Regions from separate parts of the Microbacterium sp. C-MGS6 genome, predicted to be linked through region 3. Evidence: predicted binding sites of a transcription regulator. Region 3 holds the regulator's gene; each other region holds the start of a gene.
What was found. Region 3 encodes LexA, which represses DNA repair genes until DNA is damaged. Its sites were predicted from a motif close to TCGAACANNTGTTCGA; they were not measured.
Positions count from the first base shown of each region.

Region 1: AC3B5L_RS17500 (LexA family protein) is a predicted target of LexA. The motif match lies at 5,101-5,116, and genes of this name have one in related genera.
Region 2: recA (recombinase RecA) is a predicted target of LexA. The motif match lies at 2,504-2,519, and genes of this name have one in related genera.

Region 1 is NZ_JBYLRT010000002.1:39,373-49,286, reverse strand. It holds gene AC3B5L_RS17535 (hypothetical protein) at 44-277, opposite strand; gene AC3B5L_RS17530 (hypothetical protein) at 267-806, opposite strand; gene AC3B5L_RS17525 (histone-like nucleoid-structuring protein Lsr2) at 959-1,282, shown strand; gene AC3B5L_RS17520 (hypothetical protein) at 1,282-1,767, shown strand; gene AC3B5L_RS17515 (hypothetical protein) at 1,853-2,764, shown strand; gene AC3B5L_RS17510 (hypothetical protein) at 2,786-4,009, opposite strand; gene AC3B5L_RS17505 (HNH endonuclease family protein) at 4,006-4,794, opposite strand; gene AC3B5L_RS17500 (LexA family protein) at 5,183-5,578, shown strand; gene AC3B5L_RS17495 (hypothetical protein) at 5,887-6,147, shown strand; gene AC3B5L_RS17490 (SDR family oxidoreductase) at 6,150-7,007, opposite strand; gene AC3B5L_RS17485 (MarR family winged helix-turn-helix transcriptional regulator) at 7,007-7,447, opposite strand; gene AC3B5L_RS17480 (NAD(P)-dependent oxidoreductase) at 7,455-8,087, opposite strand; gene AC3B5L_RS17475 (TetR/AcrR family transcriptional regulator C-terminal domain-containing protein) at 8,222-8,926, opposite strand; gene AC3B5L_RS17470 (hypothetical protein) at 9,351-9,734, shown strand; gene AC3B5L_RS17465 (DUF2382 domain-containing protein) at 9,792-9,914, shown strand, end outside.
Region 2 is NZ_CM176934.1:1,544,735-1,554,648, forward strand. It holds gene AC3B5L_RS07360 (FtsK/SpoIIIE family DNA translocase) at 1-700, shown strand, start outside; gene pgsA (CDP-diacylglycerol--glycerol-3-phosphate 3-phosphatidyltransferase) at 700-1,275, shown strand; gene AC3B5L_RS07370 (CinA family protein) at 1,272-1,760, shown strand; gene AC3B5L_RS07375 (helix-turn-helix domain-containing protein) at 1,902-2,210, shown strand; gene AC3B5L_RS07380 (DUF3046 domain-containing protein) at 2,229-2,453, shown strand; gene recA (recombinase RecA) at 2,716-3,762, shown strand; gene AC3B5L_RS07390 (regulatory protein RecX) at 4,044-4,610, shown strand; gene miaB (tRNA (N6-isopentenyl adenosine(37)-C2)-methylthiotransferase MiaB) at 4,659-6,203, shown strand; gene miaA (tRNA (adenosine(37)-N6)-dimethylallyltransferase MiaA) at 6,200-7,111, shown strand; gene AC3B5L_RS07405 (dihydrofolate reductase family protein) at 7,145-7,693, shown strand; gene dapF (diaminopimelate epimerase) at 7,703-8,575, shown strand; gene AC3B5L_RS07415 (class I SAM-dependent methyltransferase) at 8,590-9,231, opposite strand; gene hflX (GTPase HflX) at 9,298-9,914, shown strand, end outside.
Region 3 is NZ_CM176934.1:2,338,418-2,348,331, reverse strand. It holds gene metE (5-methyltetrahydropteroyltriglutamate--homocysteine S-methyltransferase) at 1-1,790, shown strand, start outside; gene lexA (transcriptional repressor LexA) at 1,855-2,541, opposite strand; gene AC3B5L_RS11450 (LysM peptidoglycan-binding domain-containing protein) at 2,848-3,216, shown strand; gene AC3B5L_RS11445 (histidinol-phosphate transaminase) at 3,290-4,375, shown strand; gene hisB (imidazoleglycerol-phosphate dehydratase HisB) at 4,372-4,989, shown strand; gene hisH (imidazole glycerol phosphate synthase subunit HisH) at 4,986-5,621, shown strand; gene priA (bifunctional 1-(5-phosphoribosyl)-5-((5-phosphoribosylamino)methylideneamino)imidazole-4-carboxamide isomerase/phosphoribosylanthranilate isomerase PriA) at 5,734-6,480, shown strand; gene AC3B5L_RS11425 (SseB family protein) at 6,464-7,261, shown strand; gene AC3B5L_RS11420 (DUF1844 domain-containing protein) at 7,280-7,678, opposite strand; gene infC (translation initiation factor IF-3) at 7,912-8,550, shown strand; gene rpmI (50S ribosomal protein L35) at 8,623-8,817, shown strand; gene rplT (50S ribosomal protein L20) at 8,849-9,235, shown strand; gene AC3B5L_RS11400 (TrmH family RNA methyltransferase) at 9,324-9,914, shown strand, end outside.

The DNA of each region.
Region 1 (9,914 bases), on a different replicon from region 3:
CCAGGCCCCGGAGGTGCTGCATCCTCCGGGGCCTTTCTCGTCTTCAGCGGTCCTGGAGGGCATCCACGATCGAGGCGATCGCGATCACCAAGAGCACCGCCGTGGACACGGTCAGCAGCAGCAGCACGGTGAAGTGCCAGAGCCACTCTCGAGCGAACCACGCGAAGGCGATCGCTCCCGCGCTGATGAGCAAGAAGACCAGCGTGCGGATGACCTTCTGCGAGCGGCGCACAAGCTCGTCGAGCTCAGGGTCGTCCTGAAGGATCTCAACGGTCATCGCGGCCTCCGGCGTTCGTGGCGCCAGCCGCTTGCGATGAGCCCGAGGTGCGGGTCCAGCGACCGTCGAGCTCACTGAGGCCGCGGTGCTCGAGCACGCCGGCGTTCTCCGGATCCGGCTCCAGCGGCCAGTCGCGCAGGCGTCCCGACAGCGCGGAAGCCAGGCGATCCATGAACCGCTCGGCGAGGCTGCCCTCCCAGCCATCGTGCTCGCGCGAGTTCTCCACGACGAGCAGCTGACTGCGCTCGAGCTGCAGCGCCTGTTCGTCGGTGACCAGGTCGGCACGGTCCTCTCGCCAGAGAAGATCGAAGACCGGAGTCCACTGATATCGGGGCGCCGGGAACGGGACGCCTCGCGCCGCTGACACCGATGCGTGATTCTCGTCGACGAGGCTCTGGCCGTACCTGTCGGCCAGCTCAAGGATCTGCTGGGGCTGCGCGGCCGCACGCGAATCATCGGGGCGGAACCCGAGCATGGCCGCGGTGATCAGCAGATCGATCGTGTCCGTGGGGACGATGACGACTTCCATCTCAACCTCCTGTGAAATGTGTAACCTGACAGCGCTAAATATACGGGTTTGGGAGATGTGCTGTCAACACAGTTGGGGTAAAGGTCTCGACATCGGTCTTGTGGCCGGTATGGATGCCGAGCGGGGGTTGCGCGCTGGGATATCGTGACCGCATGGCGCGCCAGATCATTCACCAGCTCATTGACGACCTCGACGGTGCAGAACTTGGAGTCGAAGGGCGGACCGTTCGTTTCGGGCTCGACGGCCGCGACTACGAGATCGACCTGAGCGCCGCGCATACCGACGAGCTCGCCGCCGCGCTCGCTCCGTATGTTGAAGCAGGCCGTCGTCTGACAAAGGCCCGCTCCGCCGAGTCGGCGAAGTTCATGGCCGGCCAGCTCGAGGAGATCCGGCAGTGGGCGCGCGCCAACGGCTACACGGTCGCGGACAAGGGCCGCATCTCCCGGGAGATCAAGATCGCCTACGCGACCCGCTGATGGTCGTCGACGCGCTGCCGCTGCCGGCGTCCTGGGATCGGGCGTCGCTCGAAGCAGTCGGGTTCAAAGGCTTCGTCGCCTTCGGAGATCTCGCGAGCTCAGAGGTGCCTCGGGAGGCGGGGATCTACATCGTGCTGCGCACGGCTCTCACGCCGCCGGAGATCCTCGAGGTGACGCGCGCTCGAGCGGGCTCGGCATACCCGTTGGACGATCTCGAGGCGCGATGGGTGCCAGGGACTCCCGTGATGTACATCGGCAAGGCTGAGGCCAAGGTCGGCGGCCTTCGCAAGCGCCTGGGCCAATACGCCCGGAAGGGGTCGAGTCATCAGGGCGGGCGCTCGATCTGGCAGCTGGCGGATCAGGACGAGCTCCTCGTGGCGTGGGCGCTGACGCCCGGTGAGTCCGCCGAAGACGTCGAGATCCGCTACCGGTCGGCATTCGCAGACGTCTATGAGCGATGGCCGTTCGCGAACAGGAAGCGTTAGACCCCCATACGCCCCGCTGCCGAACCCCTGGATCCTCGGTCACAATGAGGGTGTTCGTGCCCCCGGAGTAGAACGGCCGCTGCATATGACTGCTGGACCCGAAAAGAAACTCGGCGCCGCCGAGCTCGCAGACCTGAGCGATACCCTCGTGGCCGCCTGGCGCCTCCTCGCCCAGCAGGTCGGCACGGGCGCCCGCCCGGGTTCGCCGGCGGCCCGCGACGCGGAAGAGGCCCAGCGTGAGCTGCGGCCGGACGTGCCGCACGTCGGGCATGCGGCCGGGCAGATAGCGGGCCGGATGGTCGATGCGATCGCGCTGCTGCTTCATGCGGTCGGGACCCAGTTGCGCGCCGAGCCGATGGTGCCGTTGGCGGTGTGGCCGCTGGTGCGTGCCGAGCTCGAGCATGCTGGTCGCGTGGCGTGGCTGCTTGAGCCGATGACGGGCAGCGGCACCGCGTCGCGTCGAGCGGCCCGGGCGCTGCTGGAGCATGCCTCGGCGCTGCAGCGGGAGAAGTACACCGCGAGCAAGTATTCAGGTCCGCGCGAGAAGGCCCTTAAGCGCCTGCGAGACGACCTGCTGCGCCGGATCGGTGTGCTGTACGCCGACGTGCACACGCCTCTCGAAAAGCCCGACCAGATCGGGGAGTGGAGGATCGGCGGCCAGTCGATGCTGGGTCTGGGGCAGGCGATTGATCTCTTCATCTCGCTCAACTTCACCAAGGGCAGCGGCATCTACGACGTCCTATCTGACCGGTCGCACCCGTCGGTAGTCTCGCTGGCGACGCAATCGATGGCGGAGGAGTCCGAGGGCGTGACGTCATGGTCATACCCGGTCGACCTCGACATCCTCGACTTCCAAGTGCGACTCGGATGCCTGATCCTCTACAAGAGCGCCCACGCGATCGCCGAGTACTACGGCCTCGATGCGACCGTGCTCGAGGTCTGGGCAGACAGGACTCCCGCGCACTGGCTCGATGAAGATCCAGCTGCAGCTGCGTGAGGGGTTCGGCCGGTCGAGCAATCAGGTGAGATCGAGGAGTTGCGTCGCCTTTGTGGCGTCGATCTTCACCGCCAACTCGCCCTTGCGTGCGCCCGAGCGCCCGTACAGCAGCGTGCCGAGTCCGGACAGGGAGATCTCCGCCTTCGCAGCGATCGTCTTGAGGCTGTAGCCGTTGCTCATGAGCGCTCGAACGTGCTCCCGCACCGGTTGCGCGTCGACGCGGGGCGGCTGCTCCGGGATTCCGGCTTCACGCCGCCGGCGCCGTTCCTCTGCGATCGATGCGTCGGAGCAGGTCGGGGACGCGGGGCAGCGCTCGCGGTCGTGGCAGCCCAGCTGGTATCCATACGCGGTTCCGTGATTCTCCGCGGGGATCCCCTCGGACCGCCGCCGCGCGACATACTCCCGGTGATAGGTCCGATGCGCCTCCTCGCAGGCGTCGCAATGGCAACCGCGTACGTAGGCGGCATTCGTCCCGCAGGGCTGCAGTTCGACGCCGTCCCACTTCGAGCGGGTGCGGCGATGCGGCTGGAGCTTGAGCTCACGACGCAATGCGCCGATCCAAGGGGCCGAGACTCCGAGCTCGGCCGCGATCTCAGCATCCGTGTACCGGAGCCCGTGCAGCCGGCTGATCTCGCCGCGCATGTCGACGCGCCGCGCGCGAGGCGCCTCAGCGGCTTTCGGCCTCCGGGCTCTGTTGGCGGAGAGCTGCAGCCTCCGTCGTCGGCTCGCTGCCGTGCTCGTTGCGACTCCGAGCGCCGCGGCGATCTCCGGGTCCGTGCGCTTGTCCGCGTGGAGCTGCCTCAGCTGCGGAGCCCAGGCCGGCTCCCCGCCGGCAATAGAGCCGCCTGTGCCAGATGCCGGCGCGGAGGACCTCGGCGCCGGCGTAGCCCGGTGCGGCCGCACTGGCTTCCGCGTGGCCTCGGCGGTGGTGCGCTGGGGTGAGGGCTTCCGTACCGGCGCCGACGCCCGCTGCGGAGCATCTCCGCTCTCCTCATGCCGTAGAGCACGAGCGGCTTCGCGGTCGCCCGCACGCCAGGCGGCACGACGCTCCTCGTCGCCCTGCAGGATCTCGTCGAGCGTGGCGCCGGCATCGATCGCCTTCTTGAACGCGAAGTCGCCGCTGTACCTGCGGTGGACGTCGCGGCAGGAGATCAGGGCCGGGCACTGCGAGCTCCGGCATCCGTCACGGTATCCGTCGAGGGTGCCGTGCGGGAACGAGTCCTCGAGCCGGTCCGCGGCGTTCATGACGGGTCTCCGCAGGCGATGAGGGTGCGCACCAGGGCGTCCCGATCGGCACCGTCCACCGCGAGACCCCAGTGCTGAACGATCTGGGTGTACTTGAGCACGTACGTGCAGAGATAGCCGGTCTCTGCCGGCGGAAGCCATTCGGCCGGGCCGTCGTCGCCCTTCGACTCATTGGCGCTGCCGTCGACGGCGATCACGTTCTCCAGGGTGTTCGCGAACTCGAGGCGCTGCTCCGGGTTCCACGCCCAGGCGCCGCCGACGTGTGCAGCCTTGAGGCTGACGATGTGCTCGATCTGCACGCCCTGCGAGCCTCGGTTGCCTGGCTGGGTAACCCGATCGTGCTGGAAGGTGATCCGCTGACCTGTGTACGGATCGTGCTCCAGCACGCCGGAGAGGACTGTGCACCCCTTCGCGTCCCGGACCACGTCGACCAGGTCACGAGCGAGAACGTCGTCACGCTGCCGGCATCCGTTCCCGTCGATATCGATCCAGGCGTCGCCGAAGGACGCCCGGCGGTACTCGGGAACCATGGCGAGCTCCTCCGGGGTGATGAGGGGCAGCGCCGCGGCGGAAGCTGCCGCCGCGGTGTACTCGTTCGCCGGCGAGGAGGGTTCCGCTGCGGCCGGCGGTGCTGGGGTGGCCGTCGGCGTCGAGGTCGACGAGGGAGTGATCGGGCTCGGCGCGGGCGCGGGGGAAGGCGCCCAACTTGGCAGCAGCACGGTGGTTGCCACCACGGCGATCGTGAGCGGGATGAGGGCTGCGAGGCTGGTCTTCTTGCGAGACATGGAACTCCGTTCGTCACTCACCATGGGTGAGCGGGCGCGGAAAGATCGGACGGCGAACCCGCAAACCTGCTGAGGGGCGGCAGTGTCCGTACTCTCCTATTGTGTAACCTGACAACACTAAATATACGGTATCGGAACCCGCCCATGCAAGGGAAAAGGCGCCCAGCCGGATTGTGGATGTCAGGTCACACAAACATTGGAGTTCATCTGGAAGACCAACGGGCTGGACGCCACGAGCCATGATACCGAGCCACCCCTTGGGCGAGCCGGGGGCAGTTGATGGCGCAGGGTCACCGATTACACTTATCGGATACTCGTTCGAGTATGAGAGGAGATAGACGCAATGAATGTAGTACATGCGTACCCTCTCCGAAACCCGCCGACGACGATGGAGCTCCGTGAACTGCTCGACGCTGTCGCGTGCGGTTTCCCCAGCCCTGCGCAGGACTATGAGCAGGGGCCGATCGACCTGACAGAGCTGCTCGTCGAGGACGCGGCCGCGACCTTCTTGGTGAGGGTGTCCGGCACCTCCATGATCCTCGCAGGCATCGACGACGGCGACGTGGTCCTCGTCGACCGCTCGAAGGTGCCGCGGGCTGGCGACATCGTCGTCGCCGTCCTGGACGGCGATTTCACGATCAAGCGGTTGATCCGGGAGCGGGGGACCTGGGCGCTGCACGCGGAGAGTTCTGAGTGGCCGGATATCGTCGTCGACGAGCTCTCAGAGCTCGTCATCTGGGGTGTCGTCACCGTTAGCTTCCGGTTCCACAGGCCACGGAAATGATCGGTCACGTCGACGTCAATTCCGCTTACGTCAGCTTCGAGCGAGTGTTCGATCCGACCCTCGAGGGAGTGCCCGCCGTCGTTGTCGGGAACGCATTGCGATGACACAAACCGACGTTGGGTGACACAGGTGGGAGCGTCCGTGACACACGGTGTCAACACAGCCCATGGCTCTTAGGGCTTGATGCGATGAGTTGGAGCTGGGTGACCGCTGTTCGACGCCCGGCTCGGTCCGGATCTGGTTTCCCAGGGTCGCCGCGCGGAAGCCCTCGTTGAAGAAGCCGCCGACATGACCGACCGGTGGGAGGCATGATCACCGCCGAGCTCGGGGACCCGATCCTTGCCCGAGTGGTGCGGCTGGTCGGTGACGAGCTGATCGTCAACGCCATCGTCTCCCCCGGTGCGCCCACGATGACGCCGAAATCGATGAGTCCTCGTGGCGCGTCTCAGCACCGGTACCGTAAAGAGATCGATCCTCCTCTGCATCACCCTGATCTTGATCGGAGTCGGTGTGATGTCGGTGCCGTTGTGGATCGAGAGTGTCGTGTAGGCGTGCTCGTCTGCGGTTGAGCTCAGGCTTCCCAGATGTCGGCGTAGTCGTTGACGAACTGCCGCAGGGTGGTTGCGGGGTGCCCGGTGAGCTTCTGGATGGAGCGGTTCGGGAACGCTGAGAGGTTCAGCCGTACCACCTTGTGGATCATCTTCTGGACAGCGATGTAGTCCTCGGGGGCGCCGTCCTGTCTGAGTTGCGCTAAGTAGGCGGCTTCTGTGGGACGTTCGTATCGGATAGGTCGGCCGAGCACGTCGGTCATGATCGTGGCGACATTCCGGTAGCTGAGGCTCTGCTCGCCTGACAGGGTGTAGGCCTTTCCGATGTGTCCCGGCGTGGTGAGGGTGGCCGCGGCGGCTCGGCCGACGTCGCGTGCGTCGATGAACGCGGTGCGGGAGCGGCCGGCGGGGACGAAGATCTCGCCGCGTTCGCGAATCGTGCCGGCGTACGTGGTGGACAGGTTCTGCATGAAGAAGTTCGGCCGCAGGAACGTGTACGGGCTGCGCACCTGCCGCATGTATTTTTCCACCGCATGGTGGGGGGTGTTCCGGTTCGCCTGTACCCCCTGGAGCGAGAGGAACACGATCTGACGGATACCGCGGCGCACTGCTGCGCCGATGACCGGGAACAGCTTCGCCTGCACATCCGCGATCGCCGGTGGACGCATCAGGAACAGCCGATCTGCCCCCTCCAGGGCGTGCTCGATCACGTCCGGTGCGTCATCGAACGAGAACGACCGCGCCTCCACCGCGCCCGGCACCGACTTGTCGTCGTGCAGGTCACGGATGCCCGTGATCACCGGCTGCCCTCGCTGAAGGAGGTGTTCAACGACGGCGGAGCCCACCGTACCGGTTGCGCCGGTCACGAACACCGCGCCCATCAGTCGGCACCAATCCTGCGCAGAAGGGTGCCCAGCTGGTCAAGCTCCTCGGCGGACAAGGACGCAAACCATGGCGCGGTGCGCGCAACGGTCGCTGCCTCGAACTCAGCCACCTGCCCGGCTGCAGACTCGGTCAGCTCCCACATCCGCACCCGGCCGTCAGCTTCAGAGGACGACTGCGCTACGAGCCCTTTGTCGCGCAATTGATCCATGGTCTGAGTGATCGCACCCGCGGTGACCTTCATTGTGGCGGCGAGTCGGCCAGGGGTAACGGGTCCGTTGTGATGGGAAAGGACGAACAGGATGTCCAGCTGAGTGCGGGTCAGCACCGCGTCGCCGAACGGGGTCGACCGGGGAGCGCCCAGAGCGCGGGCCAGTGCCACGACCCTTTCCAGAACGCTGCCGATTTGGCTCGCACGATCCGACGTGAGGGTCTGCATGGCTTGGCTACGCGCTCACAAACGGCAACTGACCGACGAACGTCCGGTCAGCGACCTGAGTGAGGATGAAATCCGCTAGGTCGTCACGGCTGATCTGCGTGCTCGCGTTCACCCCGACCCACCCCACCCGGTACGTGCCCGTGCCCGGCCGCTCGGTCAGCCGCGGACCACGGACAACTGTCCACTCCAGGCCGGAGGTCTCCAGCACGGACAGGTGCCCCTTGGCATCCTCCAGCACATGCCCGGACAGTGTCTTGAGAAGGAAACGGATGATCTTGTCAGGCACCCCGGGCCGATCCCGCGGGGCTGGCAGCCCGCCACCGGAGAGTGTCACGATACGGGTCACACTGTGCCGCTTCATCGCTGCGACGATCAGCGCGGTCCCGTCTGTCTGCAACGTGGGCGGCGATCCCTTCACCTGCCCAAACACGCTCAGCACGACATCCGCACCCGCTACCGCCTCCTCCACCGCCGCAGCATCCAGAACATTTCCCTGGATCACCGCGAGTCGTGGAGAGGACACCGTCAGCTTTCCCGGGTCGCGGACAAGCACCCGGACGTCGTGACCTTGATCCAACGCCCGGGTCAGCACGCGGCGGCCGGTCTTCCCTGTCGCTCCGAAAAGCACGATAGGGGTCACGCAAATAGTTTAGCCACTAAATTGTGCGGTCCGCCACGATTGGAGGTGCAGCCTCGACGTCGCTAGGGAGATAAGGCTGCATCGAATGCAATGAACCGATTGGTGCGCGCCCGGACGGGGGAGCGACCATCCACCTATTGGGAGAGCTGACGGTCGAGCCGGTCCAGCAGCGTCTCGAGAGATACCTCGAACTCTTCACGGCTTCGGTCTTCGCTGAGCAGATCCCGAAGTCGCTCTACTTCGGGGGCGTCATCGAGCGTGACGTTGCCGTCGCGGCCGGGGAGGTCGGCGTCGCCTTCGTCGAGTGGTTCTTCCATCGGTCCTGTCTGTGCGCCGCGGATGGCGGACTCGAGGAGCAGCTGGCCGAGCAGGAAGCTGCTGAATGATCGGTAGGCGTCGACGGCTTGAGCATCGGTGAAGCCTTGCTCGATGAGGGCGCTGAGGAAGGTGTTCACAACTTCGACACTTCGCAAGGGAGGCCTCAGCCAGGGGGCGGCGGGGTGTCGTGTGGCGACCAGAGGGAACGCCAATGGGTGGTCGGTAGCGATGCGGCGCACTCCGTGTGCAACAGCTTGCAGAAACGGTTGCCAGTGCTCGCCGGACTCCTTCTTGATGGTCGCGGTGAGGTCGGTCATCAGTAGTGCGACGACACCTTCGAGGAGATCTTCGCGTCCGTGGACGTGGCGATAAAGCGACATGGCCTCGACGTTGAGTCGCTGTCCGAGGGATCTCATCGACAGGCCCTGCGCTCCGACGCTGTCGATCATCTCCAACGCGCTTCCGATGATCAGCTCACGGCTGAGCTTGGGCGCCGCAGGGTCGTTCGAGCGTCTACTCACAAGTGCCTCCGATGTCAATCTTCTCTCGGAAATGCCCGAATGGGCCCACGCTTACGATGTAAACATCACTTGCAGTGGCCGAACGTGCGATCGAGCTTTTCGGCAAGTGCCACCGCGCTCACTATTCGAGGAAAGGCAGTGACATGTCAGCAAACCGCGACGACAGTTCCGTCAATCGCCGGGACGTTCCGGTCAGACAGGACGGTTCCGACACGGCCGCCTATTCGGTGACTGGTGGCGATACCACCCGTGATGAGGTTCTGGAGCGGGAGAAGGCGCGCTACGGCGGGATGAAGTTCGGGTCCGCGTTCTTCGGGTGGCTGACTGCCACCGGAACGGCCGTCATCCTCACCGCGGTCCTCGCGGCCACCGGCACCGCGGTCGGACTGGGCAGCGAGGTCAACCCAACGAGGCGGCAGAAGCCGTGTCAGAGAACGCGGGCACCGTCGGAGTCGTCGGCGCCGTCGTGCTGGCTGTCATCCTGCTCGTCGCCTATTTCTGCGGCGGGTATGTGGCCGGCCGGATGGCGCGATTCGACGGCGTGAAGCAGGGCGTCGCGGTGTGGTTGTGGGCGCTCATCATCGCCGTGGTGCTTGCGGTTCTGACGGCCGTGGCGGGAGCGCAGTTCAACATCCTCGGCACATTGAACAGCTTCCCCCGGATTCCCATCAACGAAGGCGAACTCACCGCCGGGAGCATCATCACCGTCATCGTCGCAGCGGTCATCGCCCTTGCCGGAGCGATCCTGGGCGGGGCCGCGGGAATGCGGTACCACCGTCGCGTCGACAAGGCCGGCCTCGGCCGCTGATCCACCCTACCCCTCACGTCCCGGGCGCCCGTCCTGGGAGGAAAGAGAACCATCACCATGATTGACACCAACAGAATCAACGACCTCATCGGCGCTGACGTGTTCGGCAGCGACGACGACAAGATCGGATCGGTCGGACAGGTATACCTGGACGACAAGACGCAGGAAGCCACCTGGGTC
Region 2 (9,914 bases), 790 kb from region 3:
GCAGCGCCCGAGCGTCGACGTGGTCACCGGCCTCATCAAGGCGAACGTGCCGTCCCGCCTCGCGTTCGCGGTGACGAGCGTCACGGACAGCCGCGTGATCCTCGACAGCCCCGGCGCCGACAAGCTCATCGGCCAGGGTGATGCCCTGTTCTCGCCTATGGGATCGTCGAAGCCGTTCCGCCTGCAGGGCGCGTGGGTCGACGAGAAGGAGATCGACGCGGTCGTCAAGCACGTCACGCGTCAGGCGCGTCCCGAGTACCGCGCGGACGTCCAGGAGGCGATGGAGCCGGTGAAGAAGAAGGAGGTCGACGAGGACATCGGCGACGACCTCGAGCTCCTGCTCGCGGCGGCCGAGCTCATCGTCTCCTCGCAGTTCGGATCCACGTCCATGCTCCAGCGCAAGCTGCGGGTCGGGTTCGCCAAGGCCGGACGCCTGATGGATCTCCTCGAGTCGCGTGAGGTCGTCGGCCCCTCGGAGGGCTCGAAGGCCCGGGATGTGCTCGCGACCCCCGAGCAGCTGCCGCAGGTCATGGCGAAGCTCCGTGGCGAGGACGTGCCGTCGGCTCCCGCGGCACCGGCTGCGCCCGCCGCCGCAGCGCCACCGGCCGAACGCGATCCGCTGGAGGCTCAGTACGACGGCCTGCCGGTCGTCGAAGCAGAGGGCGACGAAGACGCCTGGGGCCTGACGGGACGCGACTGATGGCGATTCCCCGACAGCTCCCCAACGCGATCACCGTGGCGCGCATCCCGCTCGCCGTGGTGTTCTTCGTCCTCCTGCTCGTCGGCGGGACATACGGTCTCACCGACCTCACCGTGCGCTGGATCGCCGCCGTCCTCTTCATCGTGGCCATCTCCACCGACTGGGTCGACGGCTATCTCGCCCGCCGGTACGACATCGTCAGCGACTTCGGGAAGCTGTGGGATCCGATCGCGGACAAGCTCCTCACCGGCGCGGGATTCGTAGGGCTGGCGATCCTCGGCGAGGTCTCCTGGTGGATCGTCGCGGTCATCCTCGTCCGCGAGTGGGGGATCACCATCCATCGCCTGGTCGTCGCGAGCGAGCACGTGGTGGCGGCCGCCTGGATGGGCAAGATCAAGACAGCGTTCCAGGGCGTCGCTCTCGGGTGGGCCCTCCTGCCGTTGCATGTGTTCATCGGTCTCGGGCCCTGGACCGTCGTGACCACCGTCCTGATGGTCATCGTTCTGGTGCTCACCGTGGTCAGCGGCATCGACTACATCGTCGCGCAGGTCCGCGGCGCCCGTCAGAGCCGATGAGCGGGACGACGCCGACCGAGGCGCTGACCGCTCTGCGGGGGCGGGGTTGGACGCTCGGCGTCGCGGAGTCCCTCACCGGCGGTGCGGTGTCTGCGGCGCTCGTCGCGGTCCCCGGCGCCTCGGCGGTGCTTCTCGGCGGCGTCGTCGCCTACGCGACCCCGGTCAAGCACACCCTGCTCGCGGTCGATGCCGAGCTTCTGGAACGATACGGGCCGGTGCACGCGGAGGTCGCGCGGCAGATGGCCGCCGGTGTGCGAGAGGCTGTCGCGGTCGACGGGCGCCCTGCCGACGTCGGAGTGTCCACCACCGGGATCGCGGGGCCGGAGTCCCCGGACGGCCAACCTGTGGGTACCGTCCACATCGGAGTGGTGACGCCGACCATGAGTCGCACCGAGCAGTTCCGCTTCGGAGGCGACCGCGACGCGGTGCGGGCGCAGACGGTCGCGGCCACCCTCGACGTGATGGCCGCCGCACTGCGGGAATAGGGACGTGCAGCGTCATGTTGATACGGATGTGCTCACATTCAAACCACAGAGTGCAAGGGTAGATTCTGTGCAAGCCAGGAGGACTAGACTGGCCGTCTCTTCGGGGGAGACCCCGATCCATGAACTGCGGAGGAGGTTCCGATGATTCTTGTACGACAGGAGATCGGCGACGTGCTGAGGGACTTCCGTCTGCAGAAGGGGCGGACGCTCCGCCAGGTCGCGAGCAAGGCTTCGGTCGCCCTCGGTTACCTCAGTGAGGTCGAGCGCGGTCAGAAGGAGGCCTCGAGCGAGATCCTCGCCTCGGTGGCGGAGGCGCTCGACGTCCCCATCTCCACGATCATGCGCGAGGTCGGGGACCGCATCTCGGTCCTCGAGGGTATCCAGGTCTTCCCGGACGTCGTTCCGGACGACCTGGTAGCGTCCGTGGAACCCGAGCTCTCGCTCCGCTGAGTCCCGGAGATCCCTTCTATGCGACGCAGTGAGTTCCTGCGCGCCGTCGATGCCGAGTTCCACGCCCGAGCATCATCTCTGGTGAACGACCTCGTGCTGTCCGGGATGGACGGGCGCACCGCGCTCGAAGCGCTCGACGCCGGGGTGCCGCCGCGGGACATCTGGTTGGCGCTCTGCGCGGACATGGACGTCCCGGAGTCCCGCCGTCATGGCGTCGGACGCCTGGAGCCGCGAGGGCGGTGACGGTCACGTCCCGGTGTGCGGATGTCCGACACGCCGATCCCGGCGTGGTGTCGAAAATCTGTTCGAAGCGGGCGTAGTCTTCTGCACAAGTGGTCAGACGGATCTGATCCCCACGATCCCCGGCTCCTGCGACCGAATGTCGGAGGCCCGCCGTACCGTGAGGGCCAGGCTGAAAAGCCATACGCCTTGTCGGAGAGTTCCTTCCAGCCGGAAGAGCCGCGACAGCCTACAGGCGGCAGCACACGCGCAGAAGGAGCACACCATGCCATCACCCGCCGACCGCGAGAAGTCCCTCGAGACAGCCCTCGCTCAGATCGACCGCCAGTTCGGAAAGGGCTCGGTCATGCGGCTGGGCAGCGATGAGCGTGCCCCTGTGGCCGTCATCCCCACCGGCTCCATCGCCCTCGACGTCGCTCTCGGCGTGGGAGGTCTGCCGCGTGGACGCATCGTCGAGATCTACGGCCCGGAGTCCTCGGGTAAGACGACGCTGACGCTGCACGCCATCGCGAACGCCCAGCGGGCCGGCGGCATCGCGGCGTTCATCGACGCCGAGCACGCCCTCGACCCCGACTACGCCGCGAAGCTCGGCGTCGACATCGACGCCCTTCTCGTCTCGCAGCCCGACACGGGTGAGCAGGCGCTGGAGATCGCCGACATGCTGGTGCGCTCCGGAGCCATCGACCTCATCGTCATCGACTCAGTGGCAGCGCTCGTGCCCCGTGCCGAGATCGAGGGCGAGATGGGTGACTCGCACGTGGGTCTGCAGGCGCGACTCATGTCGCAGGCCCTTCGTAAGCTCACCGGTGGGCTGAACCAGACCAACACCACCATGATCTTCATCAACCAGCTGCGCGAGAAGATCGGCGTCTTCTTCGGTTCTCCCGAGACCACCGCCGGTGGTAAGGCGCTGAAGTTCTACGCGTCGGTCCGCATGGACATCCGTCGTATCGAGACGCTGAAGGACGGAACCGACGCCGTCGGAAACCGCACCAGGGTCAAGGTCGTGAAGAACAAGATGGCCCCGCCCTTCAAGCAGGCGGAGTTCGACATCCTCTACGGCGTCGGCATCTCCCGCGAGGGCAGCCTGATCGACTTCGGCGTCGAGCACGGCATCGTCAAGAAGTCCGGGTCGTGGTACACCTACGACGGCGATCAGCTGGGCCAGGGCAAGGAGAACGCGCGGACGTTCCTGCTCAACAACGCGGACATCGCGTTGGCGATCGAGAGCCAGATCAAGCAGAAGCTCGGTATCGGCGGCCCGACCGCGGCTCCGGGTGCTGATGAGCTGGCCGAGCGTCGCCCGGCCTGATGAGTGACCAGCGTGGGGGCGATTCCGAGCGGATCGCCCCCATCATCCCTCTCTTCGGCGGCCCCGCGCGTGCCGAGCGCCCGGCGGATGACCGTGCGAGCGGCGCGTCGCCCGGGCGGCACGGCCGGTCGGCGCCGTCTACGGACGCTGCGGGACTCTGGCGGTCGACCTGGGACGATCCCGCGACAGCGGGGAAGCGGACTGCTGACGACGACGGTTCTCCCGGCGCACGTCATCCCGCACGCGGGACCGCGGGTGCGAAGAAGACCAGGCTGCGTGCAGTGGGTGACACGTCCCGGTCGGACGGTGGGGGAGAGGCCGGCGAGAGCGCGCCCTCCGCGGAGGAGGTCCGCACCACGGCGGAGGAGTCGTTGGTGCGGAAGCTCCGTACGCGATCGCTGTCCGTCTCCGAAGCGCGGCTGGTGCTGAAGGGCCATGGGCTCGCCGCAGACGCGATCGAAGACGTCATCGACGACTTCATGCGGCGAGGCTATCTCGACGATGCGGTACTCGCCGAGCTCCTCGTCACGGCCGGGGTCGAGCGCAAGGGCCAGGGCCGGATCGCGCTGTCCCGGGCGCTGGCACAGCGGGGCATCCCTCGCGAGGTCATCGATGCCGCTCTCGACGAGCTTCCGGACGATGACGCGGAGCGGGCGCTGGAGTTCGCACGGACCAAAGCGCGCTCGATGAGCCGCCTCGATCCCGACGCGGCACTACGGCGATTGGTCGGGCAGCTGTCGCGCCGCGGATACGCCGGTTCCGTCGCCATGAACGCCGCGAAGACGGCGCTGCGGGAGGCGTCTTTCGGTAGCGGCGTCTCCGGCGTCCGGTTCGTGGATTCCGACTGACAGCCGCACGCGGTCGCCTCTCGGTGACGCTCGTACAATGGGAACATCATGACTATCCCCCGCAGCGAACCGACGATCATCAGCGCGTCGTCAGCGGCCGTCGACGATGACGGGCGCCAGCGATCGTACGAAGTGCGCACGTTCGGTTGTCAGATGAACGTGCACGACTCCGAGCGCCTGTCAGGGTCTCTGGAGAGTGCCGGCTACATCCGTGCCGACGCCGGGACCGAGGCCGACGTGGTGATCATCAACACCTGTGCCGTGCGGGACAACGCTGCCGGCAAGCTCTACGGAACGCTCGGCCATTTGGCTGCCGTGAAGCGGCGCAAGGCCGGTATGCAGATCGCGGTCGGCGGCTGCCTCGCGCAGATGGACAAGCAGGCCGTGCTCGACAAGGCACCCTGGGTCGACGTGGTCTTCGGTACCCACAACATGGGCTCCTTGCCCGGTCTGCTCGAGCGCGCCCGTCACAACGGCGACGCGGAGCTCGAGATCCTCGAATCACTCGAGGTGTTCCCCTCGACGCTTCCCACCAAGCGCGACTCCGCGCACAGCGGCTGGGTGTCGATCTCCGTGGGCTGCAACAACACCTGCACGTTCTGCATCGTCCCCAGTCTCCGCGGCAAGGAGAAGGACCGTCGACCGGGCGACATCCTCAACGAGATCCGTCTTCTCGTCGAGGACGGCGCCATCGAGGTCACCCTCCTCGGACAGAACGTCAACTCCTACGGGGTGGAGTTCGGGGATCGTCAGGCGTTCGGCAAGCTTCTCCGTGCCGCCGGTGAGATCGAGGGCCTCGAGCGCATCCGCTTCACGAGCCCGCACCCCGCTGCCTTCACCGACGACGTGATCGACGCGATGGCGGAGACCCCCGCGGTCATGCCGCAGCTCCACATGCCGCTGCAGTCCGGAAGCGATCGGATCCTCAAGGCGATGCGGCGCTCGTACCGCAGCGAGCGCTTCCTCGGCATCCTGGACCGCGTTCGGGAACGCATCCCGCACGCGGCCATCACGACCGACATCATCGTGGGCTTCCCCGGCGAGACCGAGGAAGACTTCGAGGACACGATGCGCGTCGTCGAGCAGTCCCGATTCTCCGGAGCCTTCACCTTCCAGTACTCGATCCGCGAAGGGACCCCCGCGGCCACCATGCCGGATCAGGTGCCCAAGGAGGTCGTGCAGGCCCGCTACGACCGGCTGATCGCGCTCCAGGAGCGCATCTCGTTGGAGGAGAACCAGAAGCAGGTCGGCCGGGAGGTCGAGGTGCTCGTCTCCACGGGTGAAGGCAAGAAGGACACGGAGACCCGTCGACTGACCGGACGAGCTCAGGACAACCGGCTCGTGCACTTCGAGGTGACCCCGGGTTCGGAGCTGCCGCGTCCGGGTGACGTCGTCACCGTGAGGGTGACCCACGCCGCACCGTTCCACCTCCTCGCCGACGATCCGACCGGCGCGCCGCTGCGCATCCGCCGTACGCGCGGTGGAGATGCCTGGGATCGGGGACAGGCGGAGTCGTGCGCCGTGCCGGCTCCGAGCGACGGGGCACCGCGCGCCGTCTCCCTCGGCCTGCCGACTCTCCGCGTCGGAGTGTGACCACACCTCGGCTCTGGGCCGTCGTCGGCGCGACAGGCACCGGGAAGAGCGATCTGGCGCTCGATCTCGCCGAGGAGCTCCGGCGTCGCGGCAACCCGGCGGAGATCGTCAACGCGGATGCGATGCAGCTCTACCGCGGCATGGACATCGGAACGGCCAAGCTGCCCGTCTCCGAACGACGCGGCATTCCGCACCATCTCTTCGACGTGCGAGAGGTGACGCAGGATGCCGCTGTGGCCTGCTATCAACCGCTCGCACGCGAGGCCGTGCAGAGGATTCACGCGGGGGGCGGCGACGCGATCCTCGTCGGCGGATCCGGACTCTACGTGTCCAGTGTCGTCTACGAGTTCCACTTCCCGCCTCGAGACCCCGTGATCCGCGAGCGTCTCGAGCAGGAGCTGGATCGGGATGGCGTCGATGCTCTCCTCCAGCGGCTGCATGCGCGCGATCCGGAAGCCGCAGCCCGGGTGGACCCGCGCAACGGCAGACGAGTGATCCGTGCTCTCGAAGTCGTCGAACAGGGGAGCGCGACGCACGGCGCGACACTGCCCGAGAAGCCGACGCTCTGGCATCCGCGCACCCGGCTGATCGGTCTGCACGTGGATCGCTCCGATCTCGTCGCCCGACTGGATGCTCGTGTCCGGCGGATGTGGGAGCACGGCCTCGTGGCCGAGGTCGCGCGGCTGCGTGACGAGGGTCTGGAGCGCGGGACGACGGCTCCCCGGGCCATCGGGTACGCGCAGGCGCTCGCACAGCTGGAGGGACGCTCCACCGCCGAGGAAGCGATCGCGGAGACGCAGGCACTCACCCGGCGCTACGCGCGTCGTCAGGTGTCGTGGTTCAAGCGCTATCCGGAGCTCGAATGGATGGCGCCGCCGGTGGCCGTCGCCGACCTGCTGGCGCCCTGACCTGATGTCGGTGGCCCGTGCGACGATGCGCGCATGGCCACTCATTACTTCACCGCGTCCAGCCTTGACGGGTACATCGCCACGACGGAGCATTCCTTGGATTGGCTTCTGACGCAGGACATCGACATGGAAGGTCCCATGGCCTATCCGGCGTTCGAGAAGAGTATCGGGGCGCTCGTGATGGGGTCATCGACGTACGAATGGGTCATGCGCCACGAGGAGGGCCGGTGGGCGTATGAGCAGCCCACGTGGGTGCTCTCGCATCGTGAGCTCGCCGTGCCGACCGGGGCGGACGTCCGTGTGACGAGCGCGGCGATCGCCGACGTCCATGCCGCGATGCGCGAGGCGGCGGAAGGAAAGGACCTCTGGGTCGTCGGCGGGGGAGACGTGGCAGGACAGTTCGCAGACGCGGGCCTCCTGGACGAGGTCTGGGTCCAATACGCCCCGGTGACCCTCGGGGGCGGTGCCCCACTGTTGCCCCGGCGTCTCGACCTGGATCTGATCGAGGTCGCCCGCAACCGCAGCTTCCTCTGCGGGCGTTACCGCGTCGCGGGGCGGAGCGCCGGCTCGACGGCTCCCTAGACTGGTCCCATGGTCGCATTCACCAAGGGGCACGGTACCGGCAACGACTTCATCATCATCGCCGATCCCGACGGCCAGCTGGAGCTGACCGCGGAGCAGGTCGCGGTGCTCTGCGATCGCCATTTCGGCATCGGGGCCGACGGCGTTCTCCGAGTCGTGCGTTCGTCCGCGATCGCGGAGGGGGCAGCGGCCCTGGCGGAGGAGCCGGATGCCGAGTGGTTCATGGACTACCGCAACGCGGACGGCTCGGTCGCCGAGATGTGCGGCAACGGGATCCGAGTCTTCGCGCACTACCTCGTGCGCTCCGGTCTCGCCGACATCGAGGCCGGCAGTACTCTCCCCATCGGCACCAGGGCTGGCGTCCGTGACGTCACGCGCGGCGTGAGCGGTTACCAGGTCGACCTGGGCGCGTGGCGCCTGTCGGGCGTCGACCCGCTGGTGCGCGCGGACGGGCTGACCGTGACCCGGCCCGGACTGGGCATCGACGTCGGGAACCCGCACGTCGTGGTGGCGCTCGCCTCCGACGCCGAGCTCGGCCTGCTGGAACTCACGCGCGCGCCCGAGTTGGAACCGGCTCCGCCCGCCGGGGCGAACGTCGAGTTCGTGGTGCCCGGCGAGCCCCTCGTGCGCGACGGCGTCGGCCACGTGCGGATGCGTGTGTTCGAACGCGGCGTCGGCGAGACCCTGAGCTGCGGCACGGGCGTGGCCGCCACCGCACTCGCCGTGCGCTACTGGGCCGGTGCCCAGGCGCCTGACAACTGGAAGGTCGAGGTTCCGGGTGGCACGCTCGGAGTCCGGATGTTCCCCGCCGAGGACGGGGAGCACGTCGCGCTGTCCGGACCTGCTCAGCTCGTCTACCAGGGCGAAGTCGATCTGGTCTGAGGGGTGAGGGGGGCTCAGACGACGTCGATCGGTTCCGTCGGCGGCGTCCCGTGCTTCCTCACCTTGAGGATGCGGTAGCCCTTGCCCGTCGCCGTGCGGAAGACGCTGAAACCGGGGTGGAAGGTCGCAGCGATCCAGCGCTGCAGAGAGTCGGCGCCGAGATTGCGCTGGACGACGAGCCACGCGTCGCTGCGTTCGTCGAGCCGCGGGATCCACTTCTCCAGCAGCCCGTGCAGTTCGTTCTTCCCGACGCGGATCGGCGGATTGGACCGGATCGTGCGGAAGGTCACGTCGTCGGGAACATCTTCGGGCAGGGAGGCGTTGATATTGGTGAGGCCAAGGGCAGCCGCGTTGCGACGTACGAGATCCAAGGCCCGCTCGTTCACGTCCACCGCCCAGACGGTCGCGTGCGGCGAGGCCAGTGCCATCGACAGGGAGATCGGCCCCCACCCGCTCCCGAGGTCGAGAAGATGACCTCCGGGAGGAACGGGAGGCATGTTGGCGAGGAGCACTGCGGTGCCGGCGTCGAGTCGATCCGGGCTGAAGACACCACCCGCGGTGGTCACTTCGAGCTCACGGCCTGCAAGGGATACGCGGATCTTGCGCAGGTTCTCGGGGCTAGCCGGGGCCGCAGTGAAATAGTGGTCGGACCCCATACGGTGAGCGTACCGGACAGCGCGGGCTAAGGTTAAGGCTCGCGAGGAAACCAGAGACAGGAACGGATGACGGAGACGAAGACACCCTCCACCGACGACCAGACGGTCGACCGCGTGCTGGCGAACGCAGAGAAGCGCTCCGAGGTGCGCACGTTCGGCGCCGCGCAGGCACTCCAGGACGAAGCGACGGCCGCGCATTCGACGGCCGACGGCGAACAGTGGGACCTCGAAGATCGGCACGCGCTGCGGCGCGTGGGTGGTCTGTCCACCGAACTCGAGGACGTCACCGAGGTCGAGTACCGCCAGCTCCGGCTGGAGAACGTCGTGCTCGTCGGGGTGTACCCGCAGGGTGCCCAGGAGGACGCGGAGAATTCGCTGCGCGAACTCGCGGCGCTCGCGGAGACAGCGGGCGCGGTCGTGCTCGACGGCGTGCTGCAGCGCCGCCCGCACCCGGATGCCGCCACCTACCTCGGGCGAGGCAAGGCCCAGGAGCTGAAGGACATCGTCGCGGCGGTCGGCGCCGACACGGTCATCGCCGACACCGAGCTGGCGCCCAGCCAGCGACGAGCGCTCGAGGACGTCGTGAAGGTCAAGGTGATCGACCGGACCACTGTGATCCTCGACATCTTCAGCCAGCATGCCAAAAGCCGGGAGGGCAAGGCCCAGGTCGAGCTCGCACAGCT
Region 3 (9,914 bases):
TCGCGAAGGCGTCGGACGACGCGCCGGAGGGCTTCGAGCCGCTCTCGCGTCTGGAGGACGTGCTGCCGGTCTACGTCGATCTGCTCGCCCGCCTGCGCGCCGCGGGTGCCGAGTGGGTGCAGCTCGACGAGCCCGCGCTCGTCAGCGAGTCGCTGCCGGCCACGACCGCCCAACTCGCCTCGGCGGCGGAGCGCGCGCTCGCGGTGCTGGGCAGCGCCGAGGAACGTCCCTCGATCCTCGTCGCGGCCCCGTATGCGAGCCTCGGCGAGACGTTCGGGACCGTGGCCGCGGCCCCCATCGAGGCGATCGCCGTCGACCTCGTGCGCGGTGCCGTCCCGGAGGCGGTGCCCGGCCTCGAGGGCAAGACCCTCGTCGGCGGTGTGATCGACGGTCACAACATCTGGCGTGGCGACCTCTCCGCGGCGTTCGACTCCCTGGCGGCGCTCCGCGCGCTCGGTGCACCGGTGTCCGCGGCCACCTCGACCTCGCTGCTGCACGTGCCGCACGACGTGCAGGACGAGACCGCGCTCGACGAGCGCCTGGTGTCCTGGCTCGCGTTCGCGGACCAGAAGGTGCAGCAGGTCGTGACCCTCGCCCGCGGTCTGTCCGAAGGGCGCACGGCGATCGCGACCGAGCTGGACGCCGCGACCGCTGCGCTGCAGGATCGCCTGAGCGCTCCCGGCGTGCGCGACGGTGCGGTGCGTTCCCGTGCGCTGACCGACGCCGACTTCGCCCGTGCTCCGTACGCGGAGCGGGAAGAGGCGCAGAATGTCCTCGGCCTGCCGGTGCTGCCCCTGACGACGATCGGCTCCTTCCCGCAGACCGGCGACATCCGCCGCGCACGCGCGCAGTTCCTCCGCGGCGAGATCCCCGAGGACGACTACGAGGAGTTCCTCCGCCGTGAGGTCGCCGCGGTCGTCTCCCTGCAAGAGGACCTCGGTCTCGACGTCCTCGTGCACGGCGAACCCGAGCGGAACGACATGGTGCAGTACTTCGCCGAGCACCTCGACGGCTTCGCGGTCACGCAGCACGGCTGGGTGCAGTCGTACGGCTCACGAGCCACGCGTCCGTCGATCCTCTGGGGCGATGTCTCCCGCCCGGAGCCCATCACGGTCGCCTGGTCGGCATACGCCCAGTCGCTCACCGCGAAGCACATGAAGGGCATGCTCACGGGGCCGGTCACCATCCTCGCGTGGTCCTTCGTCCGCGACGACCAGCCTCTGGGGGAGACCGCGAACCAGGTCGCGCTCGCCCTCCGCGACGAGATCGCCGATCTGGAGGCCGCGGGCATCCAGGTGATCCAGGTCGACGAGCCGGCGCTGCGCGAGCTGCTGCCGCTGAAGCAGACCGACCAGCCCGCGTACCTGGACTGGTCCGTCGCCTCGTTCCGTCTGGCGACGGGCGGCGCCGCGGCGGCCACGCAGGTGCACACCCACCTCTGTTACTCGGAGTTCGGCGTCGTGATCGACGCGATCCGTGCGCTCGACGCCGACGTGACGTCGATCGAGGCGGCCCGCAGCCGCATGGAGGTCGTCGCGGACATCGCCGAGGTCGGCTTCGACCACGGCATCGGCCCCGGTGTCTACGACATCCACTCGCCGCGTGTGCCGACGGTCGAGGAGGTCGAGTCCCTGCTGCGTCGCGCGGTCGAGGAGATCCCGCTCCGTCAGCTCTGGGTGAACCCGGACTGCGGCCTGAAGACCCGCGGCTACGCCGAGACCACGGCATCGCTGCGGAACATCGTCGAGGCCACCCGCCGGGTGCGCGAGGACGTGGTGGTCACCGCCTGACACTCCTGCTCAGCGAGACGACGAAGGCCCTCCCGGTGCGCCGGGAGGGCCTTCGTCGTGTGTCTCAGACGGCGCGCATGACCGCGACGACCTTGCCGAGCACGACGGCTTCGTCGCCCAGGATCGGCTCGAACGCGGAGTTGCGGGGGAGCAGCCAGGTGTGGCCGTCGCGACGACGAAGCACCTTGACGGTGGCCTCGCCGTCGAGCATGGCGGCGACGATCTCGCCGTTCTCCGCGGTGTTCTGCGACCGGACCACGACCCAGTCCCCGTCGCAGATCGCGGCGTCGATCATCGACTCGCCGGAGACCTTGAGCATGAAGAGGTCGCCCTTGCCGACGAGCTGCCGGGGGAGCGGGAAGATCTCCTCCACCTGCTGATCGGCGGTGATGGGCACGCCGGCGGCGATGCGGCCGACCAGCGGGACCAGGGCGGCGTCGCCGACCGGGGTCGCCACATCCGCGGGGTTCTCCGCACCGGTGCCGGGAAGGTCGATGAGGACCTCCATGGCGCGCGTCTTGCCCGGGTCGCGCCGCAGGTAGCCGCTGAGCTCGAGCTGACCGAGCTGGTGCGTGACGCTGGACAGCGACTTGAGTCCGACGGCGTCGCCGATCTCGCGCATGCTCGGCGGGTAGCCGTTCTGTGCGATGGAGGCCTGGATGACCTCGAGGATCGCCATCTGCTTCGGGCTGAGGCTCTTGCGACGGCGGGTGCGCGGCGCCTCGGACTCGAGGGCTGAGGTGTCGCTCATGGTGCTCCTTCACTGCGTGATCCGACGTGCCTTCACTGCGTGATCCGACGTGCCGCTTCGAATGTCGGTGGCCCGTGGTGGGGTGTCCTTATCGAAACCGTATCCGAGAAAAGCGCGGATCTGGAAGATCTGTTCGAGCGTGTCGGGCGATTCGCGGGCCGCGGTTTCGAAGACAGCTTGACAGATGTTCGAACTCGAAGATATCTTCGGAACGTAGCTTCGCATCCACGGCTCCCGGCCGAGGCGCGGATGCGAAAGCTACGCCAACCTCCCCGGGCTCCGGCGCCGGGACAGTAAGGAGCAGACATGAGCAGCATCAGCCTCAGCACCGCGACCGCCTTCCCGGCATCGGCCCGTCCGGCCACCCGGCTGCGGATCACGGCACGCGGCCGCCGCGCTCTGCTCGCGCTCGCCTCGGTCCCGCTCGCAGCGGGCATCGCCTTCGCCGCCATCAGCGGGGGCAGTGCGATCGCCTCCGGCGCGGACGCACCGGCCGTCTCCGTCGAGACCGTCACGGTCATGCCCGGCGACACCCTCTGGTCGATCGCGAGCAGCATCGCCCCCGAGGCCGACCCCCGCGAGGTCATCGGTGAGATCAGCCGCATGAACCTCCTGCGCGGCGGCGAGCTGCAGGTCGGTCAGGAGCTCGCGCTCCCGGCCCGCTACACCGACTGACGCGGAGCCCGAGTCCTCCGATCCGGTCGTCACGATGACCTCGGCTCTCCGTGCTCCTCTTAAGATGGGAAGGGTGACCTTCTCCCTCAACGATCTCCCGCTCCGCGACGATCTGCGCGGACTCACCCCGTACGGCGCGCCCCAGGCCCCGCTGCCGGTGGCTCTGAACGTGAACGAGAACACGCATCCCGTTCCCGACGAGGTCGCCAGCGACATCCTCGATGACATCGCCGTGGCGATCCGGGACGTGAACCGGTACCCGGATCGTGAGTTCACGACGCTGCGGGAGGCCTTCGCCGACTACCTGGGTCACGGCCTCACGCCGGAGCAGATCTGGGCGGGAAACGGCTCCAACGAGGTGCTGCAGCACATCTTCCAGGCTTTCGGCGGTCCGGACCGCACGGCATTCGGCTTCGGCCCGACGTACTCGATGTACCCGCTCATCGCGAAGGGCACAGGGGCGTCGTGGATCGCCGGCACCCGGCAGCCGGACTACACCGTCACCGCGGAGGAGGCCGCGGAGCAGGTCAGTGCGGCCGACCCGGACATCGTGATCCTTTGCTCGCCGAACAATCCGACGGGCACGCCGCTGGGGCTCGACGTGGTGGAGGCCGTCTACGACGCCGCCCGTGGCGTGGTGATCGTCGACGAGGCCTATCAGGAGTTCGCGCCGCGCGATGCCCCGTCTGCACTGACTCTGCTGGAGGGCCGGCCGCGGCTGGCGGTCTCCCGCACCATGAGCAAGGCCTTCGCCTTCGCCGGTGCCCGTGTCGGCTACCTCGCCGCCGACCCCGCGTTCATCGACGCGCTGCGTCTGGTGCGCCTGCCCTACCACCTGAGCGCCCTGACGCAGGCGGCGGCCGTCGCCGCGCTCCGCAATGCCGACGTCATGCTCGGGATGGTGCAGGAGATCGTGGAGCAGCGCGACCGGATCACGGCCACGCTGGAGGCCCTCGGCTACACGCCCCACCTCTCGTGGTCCAACTTCGTGCTGTTCGGCGGCGTCGCGGACCCGCAGGCCACCTGGCAGCAGCTCTACGATCGCGGTGTGCTCGTCCGTGACGTCGGCATCCCCGGTCACCTGCGGGTGAGCGCCGGTACGGAGGCGGAGACCACGGCGTTCCTGGACGCCCTGGCCTCGATAGGATCGGCATCATGACCATCCCCGCGCCCACCGCACGCACCGCGAGCCGCGTGCGCAGCACGTCGGAGTCCACCGTCGAGGTCGAGCTCAACCTGGACGGTACCGGCGCGAGCCGCATCGACACCTCGGTGCCGTTCTTCGACCACATGCTCACGGCGTTCGCGAAGCACTCGCTGACGGATCTCACCGTGCGGGCGTCCGGCGACACCCACATCGACGCGCACCACACCGTGGAAGACGTCTCGATCGTGCTCGGTCAGGCGATCCTCGCCGCGCTCGGGGACAAGTCCGGCATCTCCCGCTACGGCGACGCCCTCGTCCCCCTGGACGAGGCGCTCGCGCAGGCGGTCGTCGACATCTCCGGTCGCCCGTACCTCGTGCACGAGGGTGAACCCGCGGGCTTCGAGCACCACCTGATCGGCGGGCACTTCACCGGATCGCTCGTCCGGCACGTCTTCGAAGCCATCACCTTCAACGCCGCCCTCACCGTGCACGTCCGGGTCCTGGGCGGGCGCGACCCGCACCACATCGCCGAGGCCGAGTTCAAGGCGTTCGCGCGGGCGTTCCGTCAGGCGAAGGCGCTGGATCCCCTCGTCGACGGCATCCCGTCCACCAAGGGAGCCTTGTGAGCGCCGCGCCCCGGGTCGCCGTCTTCGACTACGAATCCGGCAACGTCCACTCCGCGGTCAAGGCGCTCGTCGCCGCGGGAGCCGACGCCGTCCTCACGCGCGACCGCACCGAGGCTCTCGAGGCCGACGGGTTCGTCGTGCCCGGCGTCGGAGCCTTCCAGGCCGTGCGGGACGCCCTGCAGGCTCACGGCGGTGACGAGATCATCGGCCGTCGTCTCGCGGGCGGTCGACCGGTGCTGGGTATCTGCGTCGGCATGCAGGTGCTCTTCGAGCACGGCGTCGAACGTGGGCACGACACCGCGGGCCTCGGCGAGTGGCCGGGCGCCGTGACGGAGCTCAACGCCCCTGTCCTGCCACACATGGGCTGGAACACCGTGGAACCGGGGGAGGACACCGTCCTGTTCCGCGGGATCGAGCAGGAGCGCTTCTACTTCGTGCACTCCTATGCGGCGCAGTCCTGGGAGCTCGATGTGATCCCGCCGTTCCCCCAGCCCGTGCTCACCTGGGCGACCTACGGCGGTCCCTTCCTCGCGGCCGTGGAGAACGGCCCGCTCTCGGCGACGCAGTTCCACCCCGAGAAGTCCGGAGACGCCGGCATCCAGCTGCTCCGGAACTGGGTGCAGAGCCTCTGATCCGGGGCCGCGTCGGCGCCGGGCGTCATGCGGTTTGTCCCGCGCCCCGCGGCGGACTACCCTCGTCTCTCGTGCCCTCTCGGGCCGCAGACCCACCCGAACCAAGGACCCCATGAACGACTTCGCGCAGTCCCCCTCGCTCACGCTCCTCCCCGCGGTCGACGTCGCCGGCGGCAAGGCGGTCCGTCTGACCCAGGGGGAGGCGGGCACGGAGACGAGCTACGGCGACCCGCTCGACGCCGCGGGGGAGTGGGTCTCGCAGGGAGCCTCCTGGATCCACCTCGTCGACCTCGACGCGGCGTTCGGACGCGGCAGCAACGCCCCGATCCTGCGCAAGGTCATCAAGCAGTTCAAGAACGTCAACGTCGAGCTCTCCGGCGGCATCCGGGACGATGCGAGCCTGGAGGCGGCTCTGGAGAGCGGCGCCGCCCGCATCAACCTCGGCACCGCCGCCCTGGAGAACCCGGAGTGGGCCGCCGACGTGATCAGCCGCTTCGGCGAGGCGATCGCAGTCGGCCTCGACGTGCGCGGCACCACGCTCGCGGCGCGGGGCTGGACGAAGGAGGGCGGTGACCTCTGGGAGGTGCTCGAGCGCCTCGAGGACGCCGGCTGCAGCCGCTACGTTGTCACCGACGTGACCAAGGACGGCACGCTGCGCGGTCCGAACCTGGAGCTCCTGCGTGAGGTCACCTCGCGTACGCCGAAGCCGGTCGTCGCGTCGGGCGGCATCTCGAACCTCGACGACATCGCCGCCCTGCGCGACCTCGTGCCGCTGGGCGTCGAGGGCGCCATCGTCGGCAAGGCGCTGTACGCGGGCGCCTTCACGCTGGCGGAGGCCCTGGATGTCGCCGGAGACTGACCCCCACGCCTGCGGGCCGGAGCCGCACAACCGGGCCGACTCGGCCGGGGTCCCCTGGGAGGGGCGCAGCTTCGAGTCGAATCCGCACGCCGCGGACGACGGCTCGGCGGACCCTGCTCTTCTCGCCGCCCTGCTCCGCTTCCGCGCGGGGGAGGGGAGTCAGACGGAGGTCGTCGACGCGTTCCGCTCCGCGCGGGTGCTCATCCCGCTGATCGCCGAGAAGGGTGAGGAGGGGGTGGCCCCCAGCGGCCTCGCGGTGGACAAGACGCAGGAGCTGTCGATCGTCACCGTCGCCGCACCGGACGGGCGCCGCGTCCAGCCGGTGTTCTCATCGGTCGAGACGATGCAGCGCTGGGACCCGTCGGCGCGACCCATCCCTGTCGAGGCCGTCCGCGCCGCGCTGGCCGCATCGTCGGAGGATACCGACCTGATCGTGCTCGACCCGACCTCGGACACGGAGTTCGTGATCCGGCGACCCGCCGTCTGGGCCGTGGCGCAGGGGCACGCGTGGGAACCGAGCTTCCTCTCGCCCGAGGTGGTCACCGCGCTCCGGGAGAGCATCGCCCACGAACTCGCCGTGATCGACGTCGCGGTCGCGCCCGGTGACCCGGATGCGCGGCTGCGCGGGCCGGAGCTCATCGTGGTGCTGGAGCTCGTCGACGGCCTAGAGCGCGAGGTCCTGGATGCGGTGCTCGCGCGCCTCGCCCAGCGGTGGGCGGCGGATGACCGCATCGCCGTCCTCGCCGACTCGCTGACGGTCAAGCTCCGCCGCAGCGTCTGAGGCGGAGCTCCGACCGGATCAGGTGACGGGGCCGGTCCACTTCTCGCCGGGGCCCTTGCCGATCGGGTCCGGGATGGTCGAGGCCTCGCGGAAGGCGAGCTGCAGCGAACGGAGGCCGTCACGCAACGAGCGGGCGTGCATGTCGCTGATCTCGGGGGCGCCGGCGGTGATGAGTCCCGCCAGCGCGTTGATGAGCTTGCGCGCCTCGTCCAGGTCGAGCTGAGCCGCGGCCTCCGGGTCGTCCGCCAGGCCGAGCTTGACGGCGGCAGCACTCATGAGGTGCACGGCGGCGGTGGTGATCACCTCGACGGCCGGGACGTCGGCGATGTCGCGGACGGCCGAGGAGGCCGCTTCTTCCTGCCGAGCCCATCGCTCCTCGCGCTCGCGGGCCGCCTCGTCCGATGCCTGGTTCGTCACTTCGCCTTGCTTTCTGTTAGACTTTGGCGGGCTCCGGAGCGTCATGCTCCGGAACGAAAGAGGATTCACTTCCCACCCGCGCTTGCCGTTCCAGGCTACCGGGTCTTGCGCTCCGCCGGCTCCGCTCGTCACGAGGGGACCGGTAGACAGGGTGCGGAGCCGGCGTCTGAGAGCCGGCGGGTGGGGGACGACTCCGATTTCGCCCGAGATGCAGACAGCATCACGGTGGCCGAATCACATCGTCTAAGGAGCTCCGCATCAGCGATCCCCGTACCAATGAGCGCATCCGCGTCCCCGAGGTCCGCCTCGTCGGCCCCGCGGGTGAGCAGATCGGCGTTGTCCGCATCGAGGCAGCGCTGCGTCTCGCACAGGAAGCCGATCTCGACCTCGTCGAGGTCGCCCCGAACTCGAAGCCGCCCGTCGTCAAGATCATGGACTACGGCAAGTTCAAGTACGAGGCCGCGCAGAAGGAAAAGGAAGCGCGTCGCAACCAGGCGAACACGATCCTCAAGGAAGTCCGCTTCCGTCTGAAGATCGAGGCGCACGACTACACGACGAAGCTCAAGCGCGCCGAGGGCTTCCTCAAGGCCGGTGACAAGGTCAAGGCCATGATCCTCTTCCGCGGTCGCGAGCAGTCGCGTCCCGAGCAGGGTGTGCGTCTGCTGCGCAAGTTCGCCGAGGACGTCGCCGAGTTCGGCACCGTCGAGTCGAACCCGACCATCGACGGCCGCAACATGGTCATGGTCGTCGCGCCGCACAAGAGCAAGTCCGAGGCGAAGCAGGAGCAGAACGCCGTGCGCGCCGCGAACAAGCAGGCCGCGCGCGATGCGAAGAACGACGCGGACGCTTCCGCGGACGCCCCGGCGGAGTAGATCCGCCCCCAGAACTCCCGCACCGCGGGTTGACACCGTCGCCTGAGAAGGCGCCATACGAAGGAAGAGAAGATGCCGAAGCAGAAGACCCACTCGGGTGCTAAGAAGCGCTTCAAGATCACCGGCAGCGGCAAGCTGAAGAAGCAGCAGGCCGGGATGCGCCACAACCTCGAGCACAAGTCGAGCCGTCGCACCCGCCGTCTGAACCAGGACCAGGTGCTCGCGAAGGCGGACTTCAAGGTCGCGAAGAAGCTTCTCGGTCGCTGACGCGCCGAACGCACGATAGGAACACAGGAAAATGGCAAGAGTCAAGCGGGCGGTCAACGCCCACAAGAAGCGTCGGGTCATCCTCGAGCGCGCCTCCGGCTACCGCGGTCAGCGTTCGCGCCTCTACCGGAAGGCCAAGGAGCAGGTCATCCACTCCCTGGTCTACTCGTACCGGGACCGTCGCAAGCGCAAGGGCGACTTCCGTCGTCTCTGGATCCAGCGCATCAACGCCGCTGCCCGCCAGAACGGCATGACGTACAACCGCTTCATCCAGGGTCTCAACCTCGCGGGTGTCACGGTCGACCGTCGCATGCTCGCCGACCTCGCGGTGAACGATGCCGCGACGTTCACGACGCTGGTCGAGACGGCGAAGAAGGCTCTGCCCTCCGACGTCAACGCGCCGAAGTCGGTCGCGTAAGCATCTCGCTTCCGAACGGGCGTCTTCCTCCGGGAAGGCGCCCGTTCCGCGTATCCGGGCGGTGGCGGGCTGACCGTAGACTGAGTCCGTGCTGGAGAACCCCCGTTCCCCCCGAGTCCGTGCCGTCGCCAAGCTGACCAAGCGCAGCGCGCGTACCGAGACCGGGCTGTTCCTGTTGGAAGGTCCGCAGTCCGTCCGTGAGGCGCTGACGTACCGTCCGGAGGCGATCATCGAGCTGTTCGCGACCCCCCACGGGTGGGAGAGGCACGCGGACATCCGTGCCGCGGCGGCGGAGGCGGACGTCGAGGTCGAGTACGTGAGCGAGGACGTGCTCAACGCGATGGCCGACACGGTGACGCCGCAGGGGCTGGTCGCCGTCGTCCGGCAGACGCCGACCTCCGTGCGCGACATCTTCGATGCCGCACCGCGTCTGGTCGCCATCTGCGAGGAGGTGCGCGACCCCGGCAACCTCGGCACCATCATCCGGGCCGCCGACGCCGCCGGCGCCGACGCCGTCGTGCTCACGGGCCGCACGGTCGATCCTTACAACCCCAAGGTCGTGCGGGCGACGACGGGCTCGCTCTTCCACCTTCCGGTCTCCGTGGGTGGGGACCTCGACGAGGTCGTGCGACGTGCGCACGATGCGGGCCTGCAGATCCTCGCGGCCGACGTGAAGGGG